One region of the Radiobacillus sp. PE A8.2 genome, then DNA from elsewhere that is predicted to be linked to it. Evidence: riboswitches for the same ligand, from Rfam matches in the RefSeq annotation. Region 1 holds a riboswitch; each other region holds the start of a gene.
What was found. Region 1 has a riboswitch for cyclic di-GMP ahead of ACI6MV_RS07480 (EAL domain-containing protein). Riboswitches for the same ligand answer to the same signal wherever they lie in the genome.
Positions count from the first base shown of each region.

Region 2: it holds a riboswitch for cyclic di-GMP, as region 1 does, so the genes downstream of both, ACI6MV_RS06630 (DUF192 domain-containing protein) here and ACI6MV_RS07480 (EAL domain-containing protein) in region 1, are expected to answer to the same signal.
Region 3: it holds a riboswitch for cyclic di-GMP, as region 1 does, so the genes downstream of both, ACI6MV_RS07315 (prepilin-type N-terminal cleavage/methylation domain-containing protein) here and ACI6MV_RS07480 (EAL domain-containing protein) in region 1, are expected to answer to the same signal.

Region 1 is NZ_JBJGXI010000010.1:39,000-41,269, reverse strand. Features, by position in the region: gene ACI6MV_RS07480 (EAL domain-containing protein) at 1-1,270, opposite strand, end outside; cyclic di-GMP riboswitch class I at 1,518-1,601, opposite strand; gene ACI6MV_RS07475 (hypothetical protein) at 1,706-1,891, opposite strand.
Region 2 is NZ_JBJGXI010000008.1:103,491-105,760, forward strand. Features, by position in the region: gene ACI6MV_RS06625 (sodium/glutamate symporter family protein) at 1-591, shown strand, start outside; cyclic di-GMP riboswitch class I at 914-1,002, shown strand; gene ACI6MV_RS06630 (DUF192 domain-containing protein) at 1,147-1,491, shown strand; gene ACI6MV_RS06635 (Flp family type IVb pilin) at 1,507-1,692, shown strand; gene ACI6MV_RS06640 (A24 family peptidase) at 1,766-2,270, shown strand, end outside.
Region 3 is NZ_JBJGXI010000009.1:115,832-118,101, reverse strand. Features, by position in the region: gene ACI6MV_RS07320 (type II secretion system F family protein) at 1-1,048, shown strand, start outside; cyclic di-GMP riboswitch class II at 1,125-1,209, shown strand; gene ACI6MV_RS07315 (prepilin-type N-terminal cleavage/methylation domain-containing protein) at 1,253-1,648, shown strand; gene ACI6MV_RS07310 (prepilin peptidase) at 1,729-2,270, shown strand, end outside.

The sequences.
Region 1 (2,270 bases):
GCATGTCCGTTAATATCTCTCGAATACTTGCGACGAAATCTCTTGCCAAAAAGCAATGTGCCGATGCATTTATGGAAATCGGGATCAGTGAGATGCCTTCGTTTTCCCATTCTTTAAGCTGCTGACATACCGTCTGTGCTACCCACTTTGTAAGTGGATGGATAAAGCCTGTCTCTTCTGCGAGCGGAATAAAATCTGCTGGTGAAAGCCTGCCCCAATATGGGTGATTCCAGCGAATTAACGCTTCCGCACTCTGGATTCTACCACTGTCAACGATTACGCGCGGTTGATAGTGAAGTTCGAACTCATTATTTTGAATTGCTTTACGCATGTCCTTTTCCAATGAAAATTGGCGAAATGTATCAATATCCTTAATTAGATTAAACGTTTGATACGTATTGCCACCTTGTCTTTTGGCACGGTAAAGAGCGAGTCCTGAATTTTCGATTAGCGATTGCACGTAATTGGCATTCTCCGGATATAAGCACATGCCAAGGCTAATCGTGACGTAAAGGGTTTGATCTCCGATAAGAAAAGGGGTCCGTTCCGTATCCTTGACAATACTGCGTGCGATTGATTCTACCTCCCGCTCATCAAGCTCGCCTCGGTCGATTATGATGGAAAATTCATCACCACTTAACCGTGCAATAAATGCTTTATCTCCAATTTTATCCTGCAACCGAATCGCGAGTTGTTTAATCAATTCATCACCAGTATAATGTCCTAATGTATCGTTGATGTATCGGAGCCGATCGATATCGATTTGCAATAGAGCAAATGCGGCATTCCCATTCTCTTTTATTTCATCAATTAATGTATTTAATTTCACCTCGAAGTACCTACGATTAGGCAATCCAGTCAAATAGTCATGGTTCTCCATATGTTTCATATTATGCTCATTCTGCTTTTTTGTGGTAATATTTGTCATATATCCGATAATTCCATGTTCATAAGGGTAGACGCTGATTTCAGTCCATAATCCAGTTGGTGCATAATAATCTTCAAACGTGTGAGGAATACGCTCATTCATCGTCTTTTCGTAATAGTGTGCAACTCGCGTACCAATGACGCCAGGAAATGCTTCAAAAAAATTCCGCCCGATTAATGATTCCTTTGATTGTTGGAACCATTTTTCGATACAAGTATTAATATAGAGAATTTCCCACTGGTCGCTGATCATGAAAAAACCATTGGTAATCTGATCGAGAATTGCTTCACTAGAAGGTAATAAGTTATCTTTGATTTTTCGAATGTTATTAAAAATATGCACCGTTACTCACCGCCTTGTTGAGAGTTAGTTATGTATGATAAGTAAATCACAAGTTTCATTACCGAATTATGGTGACTTTTATATTACAAGTACCTTCCGCATATCATTTCATCAAAAATCAGAAGTAACTTCTTAGCTGGGTAGTGTGTCTATAAAATCTACTATATAGTAACCCCACTAAAATGAAAAGGCTTACATCGATATATACTACCGAGTAAGCCCCTTTTAAAAATTTGATATTTGGGATTTCGGTAACTGGCTGGCATAGGAAATTCCTTTAGCCCCTATAGCTTTGCGTCCTCACCTTTTGATGAGTATGCTTTTATCGATTTTTTATACTATAAGTATGATTATACTGCCTATTATATACATATTTCTACAGGAATCAACAGCTTTTTGTTAATTTTTGCATTTTTTTGAAAATTACTTCATTCGTCAACTAATCATGTGTCGAATCGCATCGACTATATATAAAACAAGGAAAACGCCTAGAAAAATTAACACCGTCTTCAAGCCAATAATAGGCACAACATATACTAGAAATACTACGAAGAAACCGAACAAAAGCAGGAATATAGTGAAAAAGCTGATTAATTTAAACATCTTTTTTATTGATTGCATGAGACCACCTCAGTATTGTTTATGCTGATAGAGGGGGATTGGTGCCTAGTTAGATTTGTTGAATAAGTGCCGGTTATTGGGTGGGCGATGTTGATAAGGGATCACTCTCGGTTTATATATTGGCTGACCCTAATTAGCCATAGATTTTGTGGATAGGCGACTAAACATGGCTGTTACCATTTTAATTGACTAGAGTTTAACGGTTACACCTTTAGATTTGGCCGATTAGTCTCTATTCGGACATAGCTTTCCTCGTTATCCCCCTACACTTGGCCGATTAACCAAATACAGCGGCACTTCATTAACTATATTTTAATGAAGTGCCGGTTGTCTTAGGGGCCGTGTTAAAGCAAACACGCTCGATTAGCTTTTTATAAGT
Region 2 (2,270 bases), on a different contig from region 1:
TCACAGCTATTAATGGGTTTTCACTTTATCATTGGTAGCTTATATGCCATATTGTTCCGCTGGATATTAAACCGCTTAAGGGATAAAGGTGTGCACTTGGAGCACAAACCTAACAACTATTTATTGCAACGGATCTCTGGTTTTTCGTTTGACTATATGATCGCAGCATCTATCTCGGCTATTTCGATTTATGCCTTAAGGGAGTACGCTTTCGTTGTTCTGCTGCTGACAACGGTTGGGGGAGCGGCAACTATTTTCTTTACGGTATGGCTTTGTCCGCGGCTGTTTCCACAGGATAAGATACCTAATGTTCTAGGATTCTACGGTATGCTCACCGGAACGATTTCGACCGGAATGGCATTAGTCAAAGCAGTAGACCCAAAATTCAAATCGAATGCAACCGAGAATATGGTAATGGGTAGTGCAACAGCGATTATGTTCGGGATTCCATTATTGCTTATATTAAATATACCGATCGTTGGATACGTGGAACAGAAACCGATACTTTATGTGTATACTTTTTTTGCGCTAGTCGCCTACTTGTTTATGCTAATGACGATTATGCATTTTAGGGTGAAGAAACAAAAATGATAATCAGAGGGAGCATTAAGTGTTTATTTCTAAGATGTTCAATACGGTAAATAAATTAGAAAAATACTGAAAACATTAAATCAAATCAAATACCGACATGGTTAATTATGACTATGTAAGTTGTGTCGTGAAATAGTTCATACTATATATTCTAGGTAAAATGTATTATAAAATATATGTTTAACGTTAAAAATGTATAAATTTACTATAAAAATTATCATGAATTGTCGAAATTACACGACTTTTGACCTATTTTAAAATGTGGATGTCTGCTTTAGTATAAGTTTAAGAGATTTAGTCGGAAAATTTTATATTTCCTGCATCTCGATAAAGGCAAACCTGGTGAAAGCCAGAGACGCAAAGCTATAGGGGCTTACGTGTAGAAATACACGGTGCCAGCCAGTTACCGAAAGAACAGGGAGTAGTTTAATCAACTTGGATAGTTTTAGAGATTACATGAAAATGTAATGCTAACTCTTAAATTGTTGATTAACTACAGTAATAACCCCGCTTTCGGTAAAGGCGGGGTTATTTTTATTAATCGGAGGTGAAGCATTGAAGTTAGTTAACCTGAGTAATGATCAGGTAATCGCTGAGCAAATTGGACAAGCCTATTCCTTCTTCAAACGACTGAAGGGGCTAATGTTTACAGATCAGCTTAGTCTAGGAACAGGATTACACATTAAACCCTGCCAATCCGTCCATACTTACTTCATGAATTACTCCATTGATATTTTGTACGTGAACAAAAACAACATAGTCGTTGCTATCGACGAGGCTTTGGAACCAGGGAAAGTCGGAAAACGTTATGCAGATGCGGTTTCTGTAATTGAATTACCAGCAGGAGCAGCAAAGAAATCATTAACTAGAGTTGGTCATAATTTAAATTTTATATTATAAAGGGAGAGATTCTAAATGTTGAACAAATTAAAAGGATTGTTTATTGAAGAAGATGGACAAGGTATGACTGAGTATGCGATCGTGTTGGGTGTTATTGCTGTTGGTGTGGTTGCAATTATTACCTTATTCGGCAAACAAATAACAGCAATGTTTAAAGATGTAACAGACTCACTTACAGATGTATCTGGTGTAAGTTCATAATATTTTTAAAAAGGCAGCTTTACTTAAATAGTAGAGCTGTTTTTAAACTTTTTGTAACAGGGAGAGTGAGTATATGTTGCTAAATCTATTGTTATTCACAGTTCTATTAATCTGTGTAATTACTGACTTGCAAAGTAGGAAAATATATAATAAAGTGATTTTTCCAGCAATACTCATAGCTCTTCTAATAAATATGATCTTTCTAGGTTGGAACGGTCTTCTTATTAGTTTACTAGGGTTTATAAGTGGTTTAGCTCTACTTTTGATTCCATATCTGATGGGTGGCATGGGCGCGGGTGACGTTAAGCTGCTGGCGTTAGTTGGCGCAATAAAAGGGACATCGTTTGTATTGTACACAGGGTTTTACATGGCTGTAATTGGGTGTGTGATTGGTGTTCTAGTTTTGTTGTTCCGCAAGGGAGTTACACGACGTTTTAAACAAATGTTTTACTCCTTATGTGGAATCAGATATGGTTTGAAAATTCCATTGCTCCAGAAAGAAGGTTTGCAAACCACATATCCCTATGGTGTAGCAATTGCAGCAGGTGCGGTAATGGCGTTCTTTCTAAAAGGTGTGT
Region 3 (2,270 bases), on a different contig from region 1:
TATTTCATTTGGAAGTAAGGTAAAAAACCGTGATTTTGTGCTATTTTTAAGGCAATTCTCGACATTAATCGAAGCGGGTATCCCATTAATCGAAACAACGACTATCTTGCAAGAACAAATTGACAATCCTGAATTAACGAAAATTCTAGAAGATGTTAAAGAGGATTTGGAAGCGGGGGTTTCTTTATCCCAAGCATTTAACAAGTACCCAAAAGTGTTTCCAAGCTTGTTCATTAATATGATTATTGCTGGTGAGGCAAGCGGTACCTTGGATGAGGTATTGAATAACCTAGCTAATTACTACGAGAATCAATTCCGTCTCAAGCAAAAAGTTGTTTCAGCACTAACGTATCCGCTAATCATCGCCTTTATTACCATACTTGTGACGATGTTTTTACTTGCATATATCGTACCAACTTTTGCGAATATGTTTGCATCGATGGGAGAAGAACTTCCCGCCTACACTGCATTCGTCTTAAAAATCAGTGGGTTTTTACAAGATTTCTGGTGGACGATTCCAATCTTGATTGGTTTAATCATCGTTGGCTACGGGTATTTGATGAAACAAGATCAGTTTGCATATCGCGTTGACGTGATTAAATTACGAATTCCGATATTCGGAAAATTAATGCAAAAAGCAGTGATGGCAAGGTTAACAAGAACGCTTAGTTCTTTAATAAATAGTTCGGTACCTATTATTGATTCCGTGCAAATCGCACAAAAAATTGTTGGTAATAGAGTCGTCGAAGCAGTTTTAAAAGAGAGTGCAGAAACACTCGAACAAGGGGAATCGATGGCAGGACCGATGGACAAGCATTGGGTGTTTCCTGTATTAGTGACGCAAATGATTGCGGTGGGTGAGCAATCGGGTTCCCTAGATGAAATGTTAAAAAAGGTAGCCGATTTCTATGACGATGAAGTTGAAGAAGTAGCCGATCGGTTAAAAAGCTATATTGAACCAGTCATGATTGTGCTACTAACTGGTGTCATCGGTTCGATCGTACTCGCTATCGTTATACCAATGTTTGCAATTTATGATGCTTTTTGACAAAAAAACAAAAAATATGCTATTAAGTTATAAAATTATTGTGGACAACAATTGTTTGTCTAGTATAATATAACTAGTAAGAGCGGGATGCTATGAACAGCTACCACTATATGGGCACTTTGGGTAGCTAGGAGCAAGTAGTGCAACCGACTGACTTCAAACAATTATGTTTTAGATAAATATGATTTGGGGAGGACAACAAACATGTTAAAAAAGTTATTAAAAATGATGAAAGATGCTAAAGGTTTTACTTTAGTTGAGTTATTGGCTGTAATTGTTATTTTGGGGATTATTGCTGCGATCGCTGTTCCGGCGATTGGGAGTATTATTTCAGATACGGAAGGTAAGGCACATGATTCAAACGTAGAAATGGTAGAAGAGGCTGCTCGTTTAGCTGTTGCAGCAGGTGAGAATCCAATAGATCATACTGACTATACAGGGTTTACTGCAGATGAATTGGTTGAATTAGGTTACCTAGAAGAAGTGCCTGAGGATCCTGAATCCGGTGAAATTTATACCACTGCTTATGTTGAAGTAGACACTGAAGCTACGGGTAGTAACAAGTATAATGTAAAATTAACTTATACTGCTCCTGAATAATTGAAAAGTTAACCTTGACACTAATAGTGTCAAGGTTTTTTAAATAATGACCACTATAACCATATTAGGGAGTATGTGAAATGCAATCATTCTACATCCTTTATTTCTTCATCACCGGTATCATCTTCGGTTCTTTTTACAACGTAGTTGGTATCCGTGTCCCCAACAAACAGCTTTTCGAATCACAGCGATCTTATTGTCCTCATTGTAATCATACGCTGAAATGGTATGAGCTTATTCCTGTCTTCTCTTTTATCTTTCAACGCGGAAAATGTAGAAGCTGTCATAAACCAATCTCCATACTTTACCCTGCCATTGAACTGTTTACAGGTATTCTATTCATGTACAGTTATATTCATTTTGGATTCAGCAAGGAACTTGTCGTTTCGTTGCTTTTCATGTCATTATTGGCTATCATAGTTGTAACAGATCTTCGTTATATGCTCATTCCTGACAAAATTCTGCTTTTCTTTTTACCTTTGCTTGTAATTGCCCGCATTTGGGTACCGTTAACACCATGGTGGAGCTCCATCGTTGGAGCGGTAATTGGTGTGGTACTATTAGCGCTTATTATTATCGTAAGCAGAGGCGGTATGGGTGGCGGCGATATGAAGTTATTTGG